Linked DNA regions of Thermotoga maritima MSB8. The protein of the gene in region 1 interacts with the protein of each later gene in a pairwise test. Links are inferred from orthologs where the notes say so. Each region holds a gene or a part of one and is shown in the gene's direction. Other genes may lie near its edges.

Region 1 (7,103 bases):
AAGCTGATGGATTGGAGCAGATTGATTCTTCTTCGACCATCTATCAAAAATATATGGATCTTGTTAAGAATTCGCAAAATCCATATTTAGTTACCTCGGATGTCTTTGAAGGTAAACCCGCCCTCGTTGTTTTAGCTCCGCTAGGTGCGTTCGGTGCGGGTACGCTCGGCGCAGTAGGTTATGTGATAGATCTTTCTCAAAACAAGAATTTCTGGCGTACGGTGGCAGAAGGAGGAAAACTGGGAGAGAGCGGCTATGGGCTTCTTGTCACAAGCGACGGAAAGGTACTGATCCACAAAGACATGGGAAACTTCATGAAAGACGTGAAGGAGTTAGGCGGCTTTGAGAAAGCATTCGAGGAAGCAAAGAAAGGTGGAGAGAAATACGTAGAGTACGAATACAACGGAGAGAAGAAATACACCGTGTGGGAAAAAGTGCCCGGGTACGACTTCTACATCTTCTCAACAGGGTACCTGGATGAACTTCTTGCAGAAGGAAGAAAAGCGACCCTTGGGACGATAGTGACGTATGTAGTGTTCGGCGGAGTGATCTTTGCGGTGCTGTTTGTCTCGATGATGCCGGTAGTGAAGAGAATGAGGCAGCAGGTAGAGAAAGTGAAGAGATTCGGAGAAGGGGACCTGACAGTAGAGTTCGAAGCGAAAGGGGAAGATGAACTGACCCAGATAGAAGAGAGCCTGAAAGAAGCGGTACTATCACTCAAAGAGATGATAGTGAGCATCATAGAAGCTGCGAAAGAGCTTAGCGGAGCATCAGAAGAGATAAAAGTTCTCTCAGAAGAGAGCCACAAGATGTCAGAGAACCTGCACGAAGAAGCCAAAAAGATACTGGACGAGGCGAACAACATGAGCAGTGCGCTGACAGAAGTGACGAGCGGCGTAGAAGAAGTAGCAGCGAGCGCGCAGAACATCTCAAAGATCACCCAGGATCTGACAGAAAGGTCAGAAGCGGTGACGAAAGCGGCAAGAGAAGGGACAGAGAGAGTAGAAGCGGTGGGAGGAGTCATAAACAAACTCAAAGGGTCAGCAGAAAGACAGAGGGACTACCTGAGAGAACTAGTTGACTCGGCCAAGACGATAGGAGAGATAGTGGACACGATCAGCTCGATAGCAGAGCAGACGAACCTGCTCGCGTTGAACGCAGCGATAGAAGCGGCTCGAGCTGGAGAAGCGGGAAGAGGCTTTGCGGTGGTGGCAGACGAGATAAGGAAACTCGCAGAAGAGAGCCAGAGGGCGACAGAAGACATAGCGAAGATGCTGAGCAGTTTGAGGACAACGATAGAACACGTAGAAAACGGCTCGAAAGAGATGTTCGAAGGAGTGGACGAGATAGCGGTGATGGGAGAAGAAGTCACAAAGAGATTCAGAGAGATCCTTGGAAGGATAGAAGAGATCAACAGCATGATAGAGAACACAGCTGCCACTGCGCAGGAGCAGGGAGCGGCCGCAGAAGAAATGGCAAGCGCTATGGACAACGTCACAAAGATAGTCGAAGGAGTTGTGGAAAGTCTAAACAGAATGGAGTCTCTCATAGAAGATCAGACCACTTCTGCTGCAAAAGTCTCTCAGGCTGCTGAAAGACTGTCTGAGCTTTCTGAACAGCTCTCAACGCTCGTTCAAAAATTCAAGGTGTGAGGTGAAAAAATGCAGGCACGCTGGATAGGAAACATGATGTTTCATGTAAGAACTGACTCAAATCATGACGTTCTCATGGATACAAAAGAAGAGGTCGGGGGAAAAGACGCTGCTCCCCGACCTCTTGAGCTCGTCCTCACTGGGCTCATGGGATGTACAGGAATGGATGTGGTCTCAATTTTGAGAAAAATGAAAGTGATTGATCAGATGAAAGACTTCAGGATAGAGATCGAGTACGAACGCACGGAAGAACATCCCCGCATATTCACTAAAGTTCATCTGAAGTACATCTTCAAGTTCGATGGGGAGCCTCCGAAGGACAAGGTTGAAAAAGCCGTTCAGCTTTCTCAGGAAAAATATTGCAGTGTCTCTGCCATTTTGAAGTGCTCTTCGAAGGTGACTTACGAGATTGTTTACGAGAATTGAGGTGGAATTCGTGTGGGAATTCTACATGCCCACGGATGTCTTTTTTGGAGAAAAAATCCTCGAGAAGAGAGGAAACATAATAGATCTTCTTGGAAAAAGAGCTTTGGTAGTAACCGGCAAATCTTCTTCGAAAAAGAACGGATCTCTCGATGATCTGAAAAAGCTTCTCGACGAAACAGAAATATCCTACGAGATCTTCGATGAAGTCGAGGAGAATCCGTCTTTCGACAACGTTATGAAGGCTGTTGAGAGATACAGAAACGATTCTTTCGATTTCGTCGTGGGACTCGGTGGAGGAAGCCCTATGGATTTCGCCAAGGCGGTGGCCGTACTTTTGAAAGAGAAAGATCTTTCCGTCGAAGATCTTTACGATAGAGAAAAAGTGAAGCACTGGCTTCCAGTCGTGGAGATACCAACCACCGCTGGAACGGGTAGTGAAGTCACTCCGTATTCCATACTCACCGATCCAGAGGGAAACAAAAGAGGTTGTACACTCATGTTTCCGGTGTACGCGTTTCTCGATCCCAGATACACCTACTCCATGTCAGATGAACTGACCTTATCGACTGGAGTCGATGCGCTTTCTCATGCGGTCGAAGGATACCTTTCTAGAAAGAGTACGCCGCCTTCCGATGCCCTCGCGATCGAAGCCATGAAGATAATTCACAGGAATTTACCGAAGGCCATTGAAGGAAACAGAGAAGCCAGAAAGAAGATGTTCGTGGCCTCCTGCCTTGCCGGGATGGTGATTGCGCAAACTGGGACCACACTGGCGCACGCTCTGGGTTATCCTCTAACAACGGAGAAGGGAATAAAACACGGGAAAGCGACAGGTATGGTACTACCATTTGTAATGGAGGTAATGAAAGAAGAAATTCCAGAAAAGGTGGATACTGTGAATCACATATTCGGCGGCAGTCTTTTGAAATTTCTGAAAGAACTCGGACTTTACGAAAAAGTGGCAGTTTCCTCTGAAGAACTGGAGAAGTGGGTCGAAAAGGGTTCCAGAGCGAAACATCTCAAAAACACGCCGGGTACCTTCACTCCCGAAAAGATCAGAAACATATACAGGGAGGCACTCGGGGTGTGAGGAGTTTTTTTCTGTGTTTTCTGCTTGTTCTTGTGTTTATAGCGAATCTCTACAGATTGTTCCCAGATGATTATTACGATTTCATATCCAAAAATTCCGATGATCTCGATCCTCTTCTCATTCAAAGTATCATATGGGTGGAGAGCAGTTTTGACAGAAACGCGGTTTCTTCGCTGGGAGCCTTTGGTCTCATGCAGATCATGCCTTCAACGGCTGTCTGGTTGAAAAAGAAGTTTTCTCTGGAAGAGGATTTCAAGAATCCAGAAGGAAACATAATCTACGGGATCGTTTATCTGAAATTTTTGAAAGATCTGTACGGTGATCTCGACAAAGCCATCATGGCTTACAACGTAGGACCGGCTGCTTTGAGCGAAGGAAGAAATCTGGACAGTGCGAAAAGATACTTGAAAAAAGTGAAGAGGACCTATCTCATATACCGTTTCCTCTACAGTGAGAGGTGAGAAGGTGAGAGTGGCAACCGCCCAGGAGATGAAAGAGATCGATGAATTAACAATAAAAGAATACGGTGTGGACTCGAGAATCCTCATGGAGCGAGCCGGAATTTCCGTTGTTCTCGCAATGGAGGAGGAACTTGGAAATCTTTCTGATTACAGATTCTTGGTTCTCTGCGGGGGAGGAAACAACGGAGGAGACGGCTTTGTCGTGGCCAGAAATCTCCTCGGTGTGGTAAAAGATGTCTTGGTTGTCTTTCTTGGAAAGAAAAAAACTCCCGATTGTGAGTATAACTACGGTCTTTACAAAAAATTCGGAGGAAAAGTGGTGGAACAATTCGAACCCTCTATTCTGAACGAATTCGATGTGGTGGTTGACGCCATTTTTGGAACGGGCCTGAGAGGAGAAATCACGGGAGAGTACGCTGAGATAATAAATCTTGTGAATAAATCGGGGAAAGTAGTTGTTTCCGTTGACGTTCCATCGGGAATAGATTCGAACACGGGGAAGGTTCTTAGAACAGCGGTGAAAGCGGATCTCACGGTTACCTTTGGAGTTCCCAAGATAGGTCACATCCTCTTTCCAGGAAGAGATCTCACAGGAAAGCTCAAAGTGGCCAACATAGGCCATCCTGTTCATCTGATCAATTCGATCAATCGATACGTGATAACACGGGAAATGGTTCGTTCCCTTCTGCCGGAAAGACCCAGAGATTCCCACAAGGGAACCTACGGAAAAGTGCTGATAATAGCGGGGTCCAGACTGTACTCCGGAGCTCCCGTTCTCTCTGGAATGGGATCCTTGAAAGTGGGAACGGGTCTTGTGAAGCTCGCAGTTCCTTTTCCACAGAATCTGATCGCTACTTCGAGATTTCCGGAACTCATTTCCGTTCCCATAGATACAGAAAAAGGCTTCTTCAGCCTGCAGAATCTTCAGGAATGTCTGGAGCTATCAAAAGACGTGGATGTGGTAGCCATCGGGCCGGGTCTTGGAAACAATGAACACGTGAGGGAGTTTGTCAACGAGTTTTTGAAAACACTCGAAAAACCGGCTGTCATAGACGCCGATGCCATTAACGTTCTGGATACCTCAGTTCTGAAGGAGAGAAAATCCCCTGCGGTACTAACCCCACATCCTGGGGAGATGGCAAGACTCGTGAAAAAAACTGTTGGGGACGTCAAGTACAACTACGAACTGGCAGAGGAGTTTGCAAAAGAAAACGACTGCGTGCTGGTTTTGAAATCTGCCACCACCATTGTAACAGATGGCGAGAAAACCCTGTTCAATATAACGGGAAACACAGGACTTTCAAAGGGAGGAAGTGGAGACGTTCTGACAGGAATGATAGCCGGCTTTATAGCACAGGGACTTTCCCCTCTCGAAGCTTCCACGGTTTCTGTGTATCTACACGGTTTTGCCGCGGAGCTTTTCGAACAGGATGAGAGAGGGCTCACCGCTTCCGAGTTACTGCGCCTCATACCTGAGGCTATAAGGAGGTTGAAAGAATGAATATTCTGGAAAAAATCGTGAGGGATCTCATCAGCGAGAAAAGAATCACCGAGGCGAGAAATCTGCTCTCTCTCTTTCCAGAAGAGTTTCCTCATCTTGAACTGGAAGTGGAATACGCCGCCAGGAACTGGAAGGCTGTGAAAAGGCTCTATGAAAACTTGCCGGATGAACTCAAGGAGAAATACAGAGAATACTACGAATACGCGGCAAACCAGCTGAATATAGACTACTCGAAAGAAACGGAAGAAGCCCTCAAAGAGATAGAACGAAAGAATTTTCAGGGAGCTGCCTCCATACTCGAATCGATTGTCAAGGATTACCCCGAACTCGTGGAAGTAGTAGCTCTGAGATATAAACTCGCCCTTCAGAGAAACGAGAAGAGAGCGATTGAAAAGTATCGAAAGCTTCTTTTAAGCCTTGACAGAACCCACCCTGCTCTGATCGAAACCAGAGCTTCCTCTCGTAGGATAGGTGTTTTCGAAGTGTTCACACTTTCTCTTTTGGTTGCACTTCTTGTCACAACAATACTCGCTTTTTACACCCTTCCCTCCCGCATCGAGGTAAACGTGCCATCTTCTGAAAACACGATAAATATTAAACCAGTCGAACAGCGTGTTGAAGATGTTTTGGCGAACATCGTTATCCTCACAGAAAATCTGGGAAAGATAAACGATTCCCTTGAGAAGAATTTCAGTGCCTTGCAGGAGAATATGAGCCCCATTTCTGAGAATATTGAATCTCTTAAAGAGGCTCTAACGAACCTGGAATCCAGACTCTCCAAGATCGAATCCGCTATAGCAAGAACATCGAACAAAGAACCTTCAGTATCTGTTGTTTACGTTCCCGCACGGGAAGATCGAATAGAGAGGGCAAAGAGCCTGTGGTTTCTGGGTTACATGTTCTACCTGAGAAGGGACTACGATGAAGCCATAAACAGGTTTGAAATCGCTATAAAGGAAATTGGAGAAGACAACGTCTATTTCAAAGATGACGTTTACTATTACAGGGCTTTGTGTTACTACTACAAAGGCGATACATCGACTGCTCGTTCGCTTTTCGAGGAGTTCATAAAGCTCTTCCCAGATAGTGAGTATGCGGACGACGCCGAGTACTTTTTGAAGAGGCTGTGAAGAGTGAACTTTTCTACAGAAAGCTTGAAAAGTGTGATCTCTGCCCCAGAAATTGTGGAGTGAACAGACTCATGGGAGAGAAAGGTGCTTGCGGGGTAGCAAACTCTCCCGTTGTTTCTTCCTGGGGGCCTCACTTTGGAGAGGAAAGAATACTCGTTGGCCGCGGTGGAAGCGGAACCGTCTTTTTCACCTATTGCAATCTCAAATGTGTCTACTGTCAGAACTATGAAATCAGTCAGCTTGGTATAGGAAAAGAAATCACTGTTGAAGATCTTCTGAGGATATTCACGGAACTTCAGGACATGGGTGTGGAAAATCTCAACCTGGTGACTCCCACTCACCAGATACCTTTCATTGTCGATGCCTTCGAGAGAATGGAGAAAGAAATTCCTGTTGTTTACAACTGTGGAGGATACGAATCTGTCGATACCATAATTTCTCTTGAAGGGTTTGTCGATATCTATATGCCAGACTTCAAGTACAGCGATCCCGAACTTGGAGAAAAGCTCTCTGGTGTGAAAGATTATCCAAGATTCGCCCTGGAAGCTCTGAAGGTTATGATCGATCAGATGGGAGAACCGGTGATAAGAAATGGTGTTATGAAAAAAGGAGTTCTTGTGAGACACCTCGTTCTTCCCGGTTTCCTTGAAGACAGTTTCGGTGTGATCGATCTGCTTTCAACGCTGGAGCCGAAACCACTTGTGAACATCATGGCGCAGTTCTACCCAGCGTACAGAGCGAAAGAATATGGACTCGATAGATTCATCACCAGAGACGAATATCTAAAAGTTGTGGAATACGCGAAGAAGAAAAAACTGAATCTCATAGAAGTGGAGAGGTGGC
Region 2 (6,362 bases), 780 kb from region 1 along the record:
GATCAGGAGAAGTGGGAAAGACTCACAATAGCGGCTTCTAAACTCTACAAAGCACCCATAGTTGTGGACGATGAGTCACTCCTCGATCCGCGATCGTTGAGGGCAAAAGCGAGAAGGATGAAAAAAGAATACGATGTAAAAGCCATTTTTGTCGACTATCTCCAGCTCATGCACCTGAAAGGAAGAAAAGAAAGCAGACAGCAGGAGATATCCGAGATCTCGAGATCTCTGAAGCTCCTTGCGAGGGAACTCGACATAGTGGTGATAGCGCTTTCACAGCTTTCGAGGGCCGTAGAACAGAGAGAAGACAAAAGACCGAGGCTGAGTGACCTCAGGGAATCCGGTGCGATAGAACAGGACGCAGACACAGTCATCTTCATCTACAGGGAGGAATATTACAGGAGCAAAAAATCCAAAGAGGAAAGCAAGCTTCACGAACCTCACGAAGCTGAAATCATAATAGGTAAACAGAGAAACGGTCCCGTTGGAACGATCACTCTGATCTTCGACCCCAGAACGGTTACGTTCCATGAAGTCGATGTGGTGCATTCATGATAGAATTTTCTTGAAAAAGACCAGGGAGGTGTTCGACGTGGACATAAAGGCCTACAAAGAAAGAGTGGAAAAAGCGGTTGAATATCTGAAAGGTCAGATCGATGAAACACCCGAAATAGCGATAATACTGGGTTCTGGTCTTTCCGTCATAGCGGATGAGGTGGAAAAGGAGGGAACCTCCAAGAAGATACCCTACAGCGAGATACCAGGATTTCCCATTTCCACAGCTCCGGGTCACAAGGGTGAGCTGATCTTCGGAAAACTCTTTGGAAAGAACGTCATGCTGATGAACGGAAGGTTTCACTACTACGAGGGTTATTCAATGAAGGAAGTCACATTCCCCATCAGAGTGATGCAGCTTCTCGGTGTTGAAATTCTGATTGTTACCAACGCCGCTGGTGGGTTGAATCCGGATTTCGAAGTGGGAAGACCCATGATCATAACCGATCACATCAACTTCATGGGTGACAATCCTCTCATAGGCCCCAACGTGGATGAATGGGGTCCCAGGTTTCCGGACATGTCGGAGCCCTACGACAAGGAACTCATAGAACTCGCTTACAACAGTGCCAGAGAACTGGGAATTCCCGTCTATCAGGGTGTCTATGTGGCCGTTACGGGTCCATGCTTCGAAACACCCGCTGAGCTCAGGATGCTCAGAAAATTCGGAGCCGATGCAGTTGGAATGTCAACCGTTCCGGAAGTCATAGTGGCAAGGCACGGTCAGATAAGGGTCCTTGGAATCTCCGCCATCACCGACAGGGCCGTTCCTGAAGACCTCAAGCCGCTCACCGCAGAGGAGGTCCTGGAAGTCGCTGAGAAGACGGGAAGAAAGATCGCACAGATCATCTTCGAGGTCGTCAGAAAACTCTGAGGTGAAGGGATGGTTCTCAAGGGAATCCTCTACAGCACGATCGCGGGAATGGCAACCTCGCTCGGTGCGTTGCCGTTCCTTTTTTTAAAACCGCACCACACGAGTGACAAGGTGATCGACTCTTTCTTGGGGTTCGCTGCCGGTGTCATGCTGGCTGCGAGTGCTTTCAGCTTGGTCGCTCCCTCCCTCGAAATGGGAGGGATCGTCAGATTCCTGATAGGCTTCGTCCTGGGTGGTCTTTTCGTCAACCTCGCAGACAAACTCATCCCACACGAACATCTGCTCAAAGGTCACGAAGGACCTGACACCAAAAGACTGAAAGGTGTGTGGCTTTTCATCATCGCCATCACAATACACAATTTCCCTGAAGGAATGGCAGTGGGAGTTTCCGCCTTCACACCCCAGGCCCTCGCAATCGCCATCGCAATTGGGGTTCAGAACATTCCCGAAGGTGCCGCCGTGATGGCCTCTCTGATACCCATGAAGTACAAAAAAGGCAAAGCCTTTTTGATAACTTTCCTCACAGGACTCGTTGAAGCGATAGGTGGTCTTCTCGGTGCGGGAATCGTTTCGATCTCCCAACGACTTCTTCCTTACATGATGGCCTTCGCTGCCGGTGCAATGATATACGTCGTCAGCGACGAAGTGATTCCAGAAACCCATTCGAAGGGGAACGAACTGCTTTCCACGTGGTGGATCATGGTGGGATTCCTGGTGATGGCTTCCCTCGACGTGGCACTGGGGTGATGCAGGTGCGTATCGAAAGAGCGGAAAGAATTGAAAGCGAACTGGAAGAACACGTAGGAGATCAGACTTTCGTGGAAGAATCGAGATTCCTGGAGGAAGACGAGCAGAGAGAGGGAGAAATTCTCGATCAGATCATCTTCGTCGATGGCAAAAGAAGAAGCTTTGTGCGGATAACAACAGACGAAGGGATCACCGGTATATTCGCGGAACTCTGTGTTGGGGCGGTCATCTGGGATAGAGAAGGTGGAACGAAAACGCTCTTCTCTCCAGACAAACCACCAGTCAAAGAAAGAGTCCTTGGATTTTCCCAAAGCTTCCAGGAAGAAGGATACGAAGAAGTCGGAGGTATTCTCTTCAAAGTTGTAAAAGAAGGCAAAGACGCCATGCAATCGATAGATCTGTACATGAGGTCCTTGGAGATAGAAGAAGTGAGAAAGCACATGGACAAAAACATTCTCATCGTGAAGGATGGACCAGCTGCCCGGGAACTTCCGTTCGAGGAAAACGTGGGACCCATCGGTCTTGTGAAGAACATCGGTGTCACCGAGTTGAGCAAAGAGGACTTCAAGAAACTGCGCTTTCTCAAAAAGGGAAAGCGAAGCAAGATGTTCGTTTCATCGAGGGAAACACCTCTGAAAAAAGTGGGAGCGTACGTAAAACTGATCGATGGAGAAGGTATAAGGGGTCTTGTCAGGTTAGAAACCTACGTGAAAGACGATAATCAGATACCGTACATCAGAAAAGTGTTCGACGATCTTGCAAAGACGTTACCACATCTCACGGCAGACCTTCCCATCCCAAGACTTCCGGAAAATATTCTTCCGATACAGTTTCTGGAAGAGAACCTTTCGTACTATCTCACCGACAAGAACTACATGAACACGAGACTGTTTGCCTACATCGGGAGATGAAAGAGTGGAAAAACTCTTCAGATTCGAAGCAGAACCGGAGAAACTGCCACCGGCCGTTCTAGCGTATCTGGGAGATGCCGTTCTGGAGCTCATCTTCAGATCGAGATTCACAGGAGATTACAGAATGTCCGTCATACACGAGAGGGTCAAGGAACACACCTCGAAACACGGTCAGGCATGGATGCTGGAGAATATATGGAATCTCCTCGACGAAAGAGAGCAAGAAATAGTTAAAAGAGCGATGAATTCGAAGGCAGCGAAAAGACACGGGAACGACCCTACATACAGAAAGAGCACCGGTTTCGAAGCTTTGATCGGGTATCTATTCTTGAAAAGAGAATTCGACAGAATTGAAGAACTGCTTCGGGTGGTGATGGATCTTGAGAGTCTACGGAAGAAAAATCCTGGAGGAAGCGCTCAGGAATAACGTTCCGATAAAGAAAGTATTCTTCCAAAAAATGAAAAATCCTGGCAGTTACTTTCTTTCTCTTGTGAAAGAAGTCGAAAAGAGAGGTATCAAGTACTCTTTTGAATCAGAAGAAAGATTGAAGAATCTCTCGGGAACAAAGAAGCATCAGGGGGTTGTTTTCGATATAGGAGAGTACCGGTACAGTTCTGTAGAGGAAATTCTTGAAGCAAAGACTCCACCCTTGATAGTTCTTCTCGATCAGATTCAGGATCCACACAACCTCGGTGCAATCGTGAGAACGTCCGTGGGTGCGGGAGCGAACGGAATCATCATTCCGAAGGACAAGTCAGTAAAAGTAACAGAAACCGTCGTGAAGGTTTCGGCTGGAACGGTTTTCAGAGCCAGAATCGCCGTTGTGACCAATCTGGCAAGAACGATAGAAGAGTTGAAGGAAAAAGGTGTCTGGACTTACGCTTCAGACATAGACGGTACACCCATCTACGAGGAAGATTTCACCTTCCCCACCGCCTTCGTCTTCGGTAACGAGGGAGAAGGCATCAGAAGACTCGTGAGAGAGAAGTGCGACAGGGTGGTCACCATTCCGATGGAGAACGACATAGATTCTCTGAACGTTTCGGTGAGTGTGGGAGTAGTTCTCTTTGAAGCTGTGAGACAGAGGAGGATGAAAGGTGCTGGATAAAATAGAACTCTTCATTTTAGATATGGACGGGACTTTCTATCTGGACGATTCGCTTCTTCCCGGATCTCTGGAATTTCTGGAGACTTTGAAAGAGAAAAACAAAAGATTCGTCTTTTTCACCAACAACTCCTCGCTCGGCGCACAGGACTACGTGAGGAAGCTGAGAAACATGGGAGTGGACGTACCGGACGATGCTGTCGTAACCTCTGGAGAAATCACCGCGGAGCACATGCTGAAGCGGTTCGGAAGGTGCCGTATCTTTCTTCTGGGAACCCCTCAGCTGAAGAAGGTCTTCGAGGCTTACGGACACGTCATAGATGAGGAAAATCCGGATTTTGTGGTCCTGGGTTTCGACAAAACGCTAACGTATGAAAGACTGAAAAAAGCTTGTATTTTACTCAGAAAGGGAAAATTCTACATAGCCACCCATCCGGACATCAACTGTCCTTCGAAAGAAGGACCCGTTCCAGACGCTGGAAGCATCATGGCAGCGATAGAAGCCTCGACGGGAAGAAAGCCAGACTTGATCGCTGGGAAACCCAATCCACTGGTTGTGGATGTGATATCCGAGAAGTTCGGTGTTCCAAAAGAAAGAATGGCAATGGTAGGAGACAGGCTGTACACGGATGTGAAACTGGGAAAGAACGCCGGGATAGTCTCCATTCTCGTTCTCACCGGTGAGACTACCCCGGAAGACCTTGAAAGGGCTGAAACAAAACCGGACTTCGTCTTCAAAAACCTTGGAGAATTAGCCAAGGCTGTCCAGTAGCTTCATTTCCTCTTCGGAGAGTTTGATCTCCGTTGCTTTTAGATTCTCCCTGAGATGTTCTACTCTGCCGGCCTTTGGAATGGCAACAACATTTGGTTTTGCGAGAAGCCACGCGAGCATAATCTGATAGATAGTTGCTCCATGATTCTTCGCTATTTCTTCGAGTGTTCTCTTCGTTTTTTCTGAAAGAAGAGTTCTTCTCAGTGGAGAGTAGGCCACCAGGGTCACTCCGTTCTTTTGGCAGAACTCGAGAAGTCCATCTCTTTCTGGATCTCTGTCTTCTATGTTGTACTTGACCTGATCGCAGACTATGGGTTCTTGAGACTTGCTGATGGCCTCCTCGAGGAGTCTTCTGTCGAAATTCGAAACTCCTATGTACCTGATGAGCCCCTGCCTGACGCCCTCTGCCATTGCGGAAAGGGTCTCTTCGAGGGGAATCTCTGGATTCGGCCAGTGAATCAGGTAAAGATCCACGTAGTCCGTGTCGAGTCGTTTGAGGGTGTTCTCGAGGGAGCGCAAAAGATCGTCCCTTCTCAGATGCGTCGGCCACACCTTGGACACTATGAAAAGATCCTCACGCCTGAAATCCTTTATCGCCTTGCCGATGAGTTCCTCTGTGTGCCCTCCACCGTAGTACTCTGCCGTGTCTATGTGTGTGTATCCCATTTTGATCGCCGTCTTCAAAAGCTCAACCATCTCTTCGTCTCTGGAGTAATCGGGTGTTTCAAAACCGCCGATACCCCAGGTGCCCAGACCCAGAGCCGGAATTTCTTCTCCTGTTCTTCCAAGTTCTTTGTATAACATTCCAACCACCTCCTGAATTAGTCTAGTATTATTATTATAACCTGAGGTGTTAAAATTCAATCAAATCGTGTGGGAGGTGACAGGATGATCGATCTCAGGTCCGACACCGTTACAAAACCAACAGAAGAGATGAGAAAAGCCATGGCACAGGCTGAGGTGGGAGACGATGTGTACGGAGAAGATCCAACCATCAACGAACTCGAAAGGCTCGCCGCAGAGACCTTTGGAAAGGAAGCGGCTCTCTTTGTACCCTCCGGCACCATGGGAAATCAAGTGAGCATAATGGCTCACACCCAGAGGGGCGATGAAGTGATACTGGAGGCAGACAGCCACATCTTCTGGTACGAGGTCGGAGCCATGGCGGTTCTCTCCGGAGTCATGCCCCATCCTGTACCTGGAAAAAATGGAGCCATGGACCCCGATGATGTGAGGAAGGCCATAAGACCCAGAAACATACACTTCCCCAGAACTTCGCTCATTGCCATCGAAAACACACACAACCGTTCCGGTGGAAGAGTGGTCCCGCTTGAAAACATAAAAGAGATTTGCACGATAGCCAAAGAACACGGCATAAACGTTCACATAGATGGTGC

The links. The genes of interacting proteins can lie anywhere in the genome.
Region 2: the proteins of TM_RS04715 (region 1) and rlmB interact in binary tests that used the Escherichia coli proteins (3 or more experiments, as listed by UniProt). The link is inferred for Thermotoga maritima MSB8 from one-to-one orthologs.

Annotation. Positions count from the first base shown.
Region 1 is NC_000853.1:936,225-943,327, forward strand. The notes cover bases 3,025-5,881. They hold TM_RS04715 (NAD(P)H-hydrate dehydratase), read left to right. Parts: upstream 3,025-3,633; coding sequence 3,634-5,130; downstream 5,131-5,881. Other genes in these bases: TM_RS04705 (iron-containing alcohol dehydrogenase family protein), read left to right, coding at 3,025-3,168; TM_RS04710 (lytic transglycosylase domain-containing protein), read left to right, coding at 3,165-3,629; TM_RS04720 (tetratricopeptide repeat protein), read left to right, coding at 5,127-5,881. Outside these bases: TM_RS04695 (methyl-accepting chemotaxis protein), read left to right, coding at 1-1,652; TM_RS04700 (OsmC family protein), read left to right, coding at 1,662-2,078; more of TM_RS04705, read left to right, coding at 2,089-3,024; more of TM_RS04720, read left to right, coding at 5,882-6,260; TM_RS04725 (radical SAM protein), read left to right, coding at 6,257-7,103. UniProt on the Escherichia coli protein: Bifunctional enzyme that catalyzes the epimerization of the S- and R-forms of NAD(P)HX and the dehydration of the S-form of NAD(P)HX at the expense of ADP, which is converted to AMP.
Region 2 is NC_000853.1:1,714,080-1,720,441, forward strand. The notes cover bases 2,374-5,331. They hold rlmB (23S rRNA (guanosine(2251)-2'-O)-methyltransferase RlmB), read left to right. Parts: upstream 2,374-3,467; coding sequence 3,468-4,196; downstream 4,197-5,331. Other genes in these bases: TM_RS08845 (DNA double-strand break repair nuclease NurA), read left to right, coding at 2,374-3,087; TM_RS08850 (Mini-ribonuclease 3), read left to right, coding at 3,092-3,514; TM_RS08860 (HAD-IIA family hydrolase), read left to right, coding at 4,186-4,965; TM_RS08865 (aldo/keto reductase), read right to left, coding at 4,945-5,331. In the rest of the region: dnaB (replicative DNA helicase), read left to right, coding at 1-555; TM_RS08835 (purine-nucleoside phosphorylase), read left to right, coding at 593-1,429; TM_RS08840 (ZIP family metal transporter), read left to right, coding at 1,439-2,176; more of TM_RS08845, read left to right, coding at 2,176-2,373; more of TM_RS08865, read right to left, coding at 5,332-5,769; ltaE (low-specificity L-threonine aldolase), read left to right, coding at 5,854-6,362. UniProt on the Escherichia coli protein: Specifically methylates the ribose of guanosine 2251 in 23S rRNA.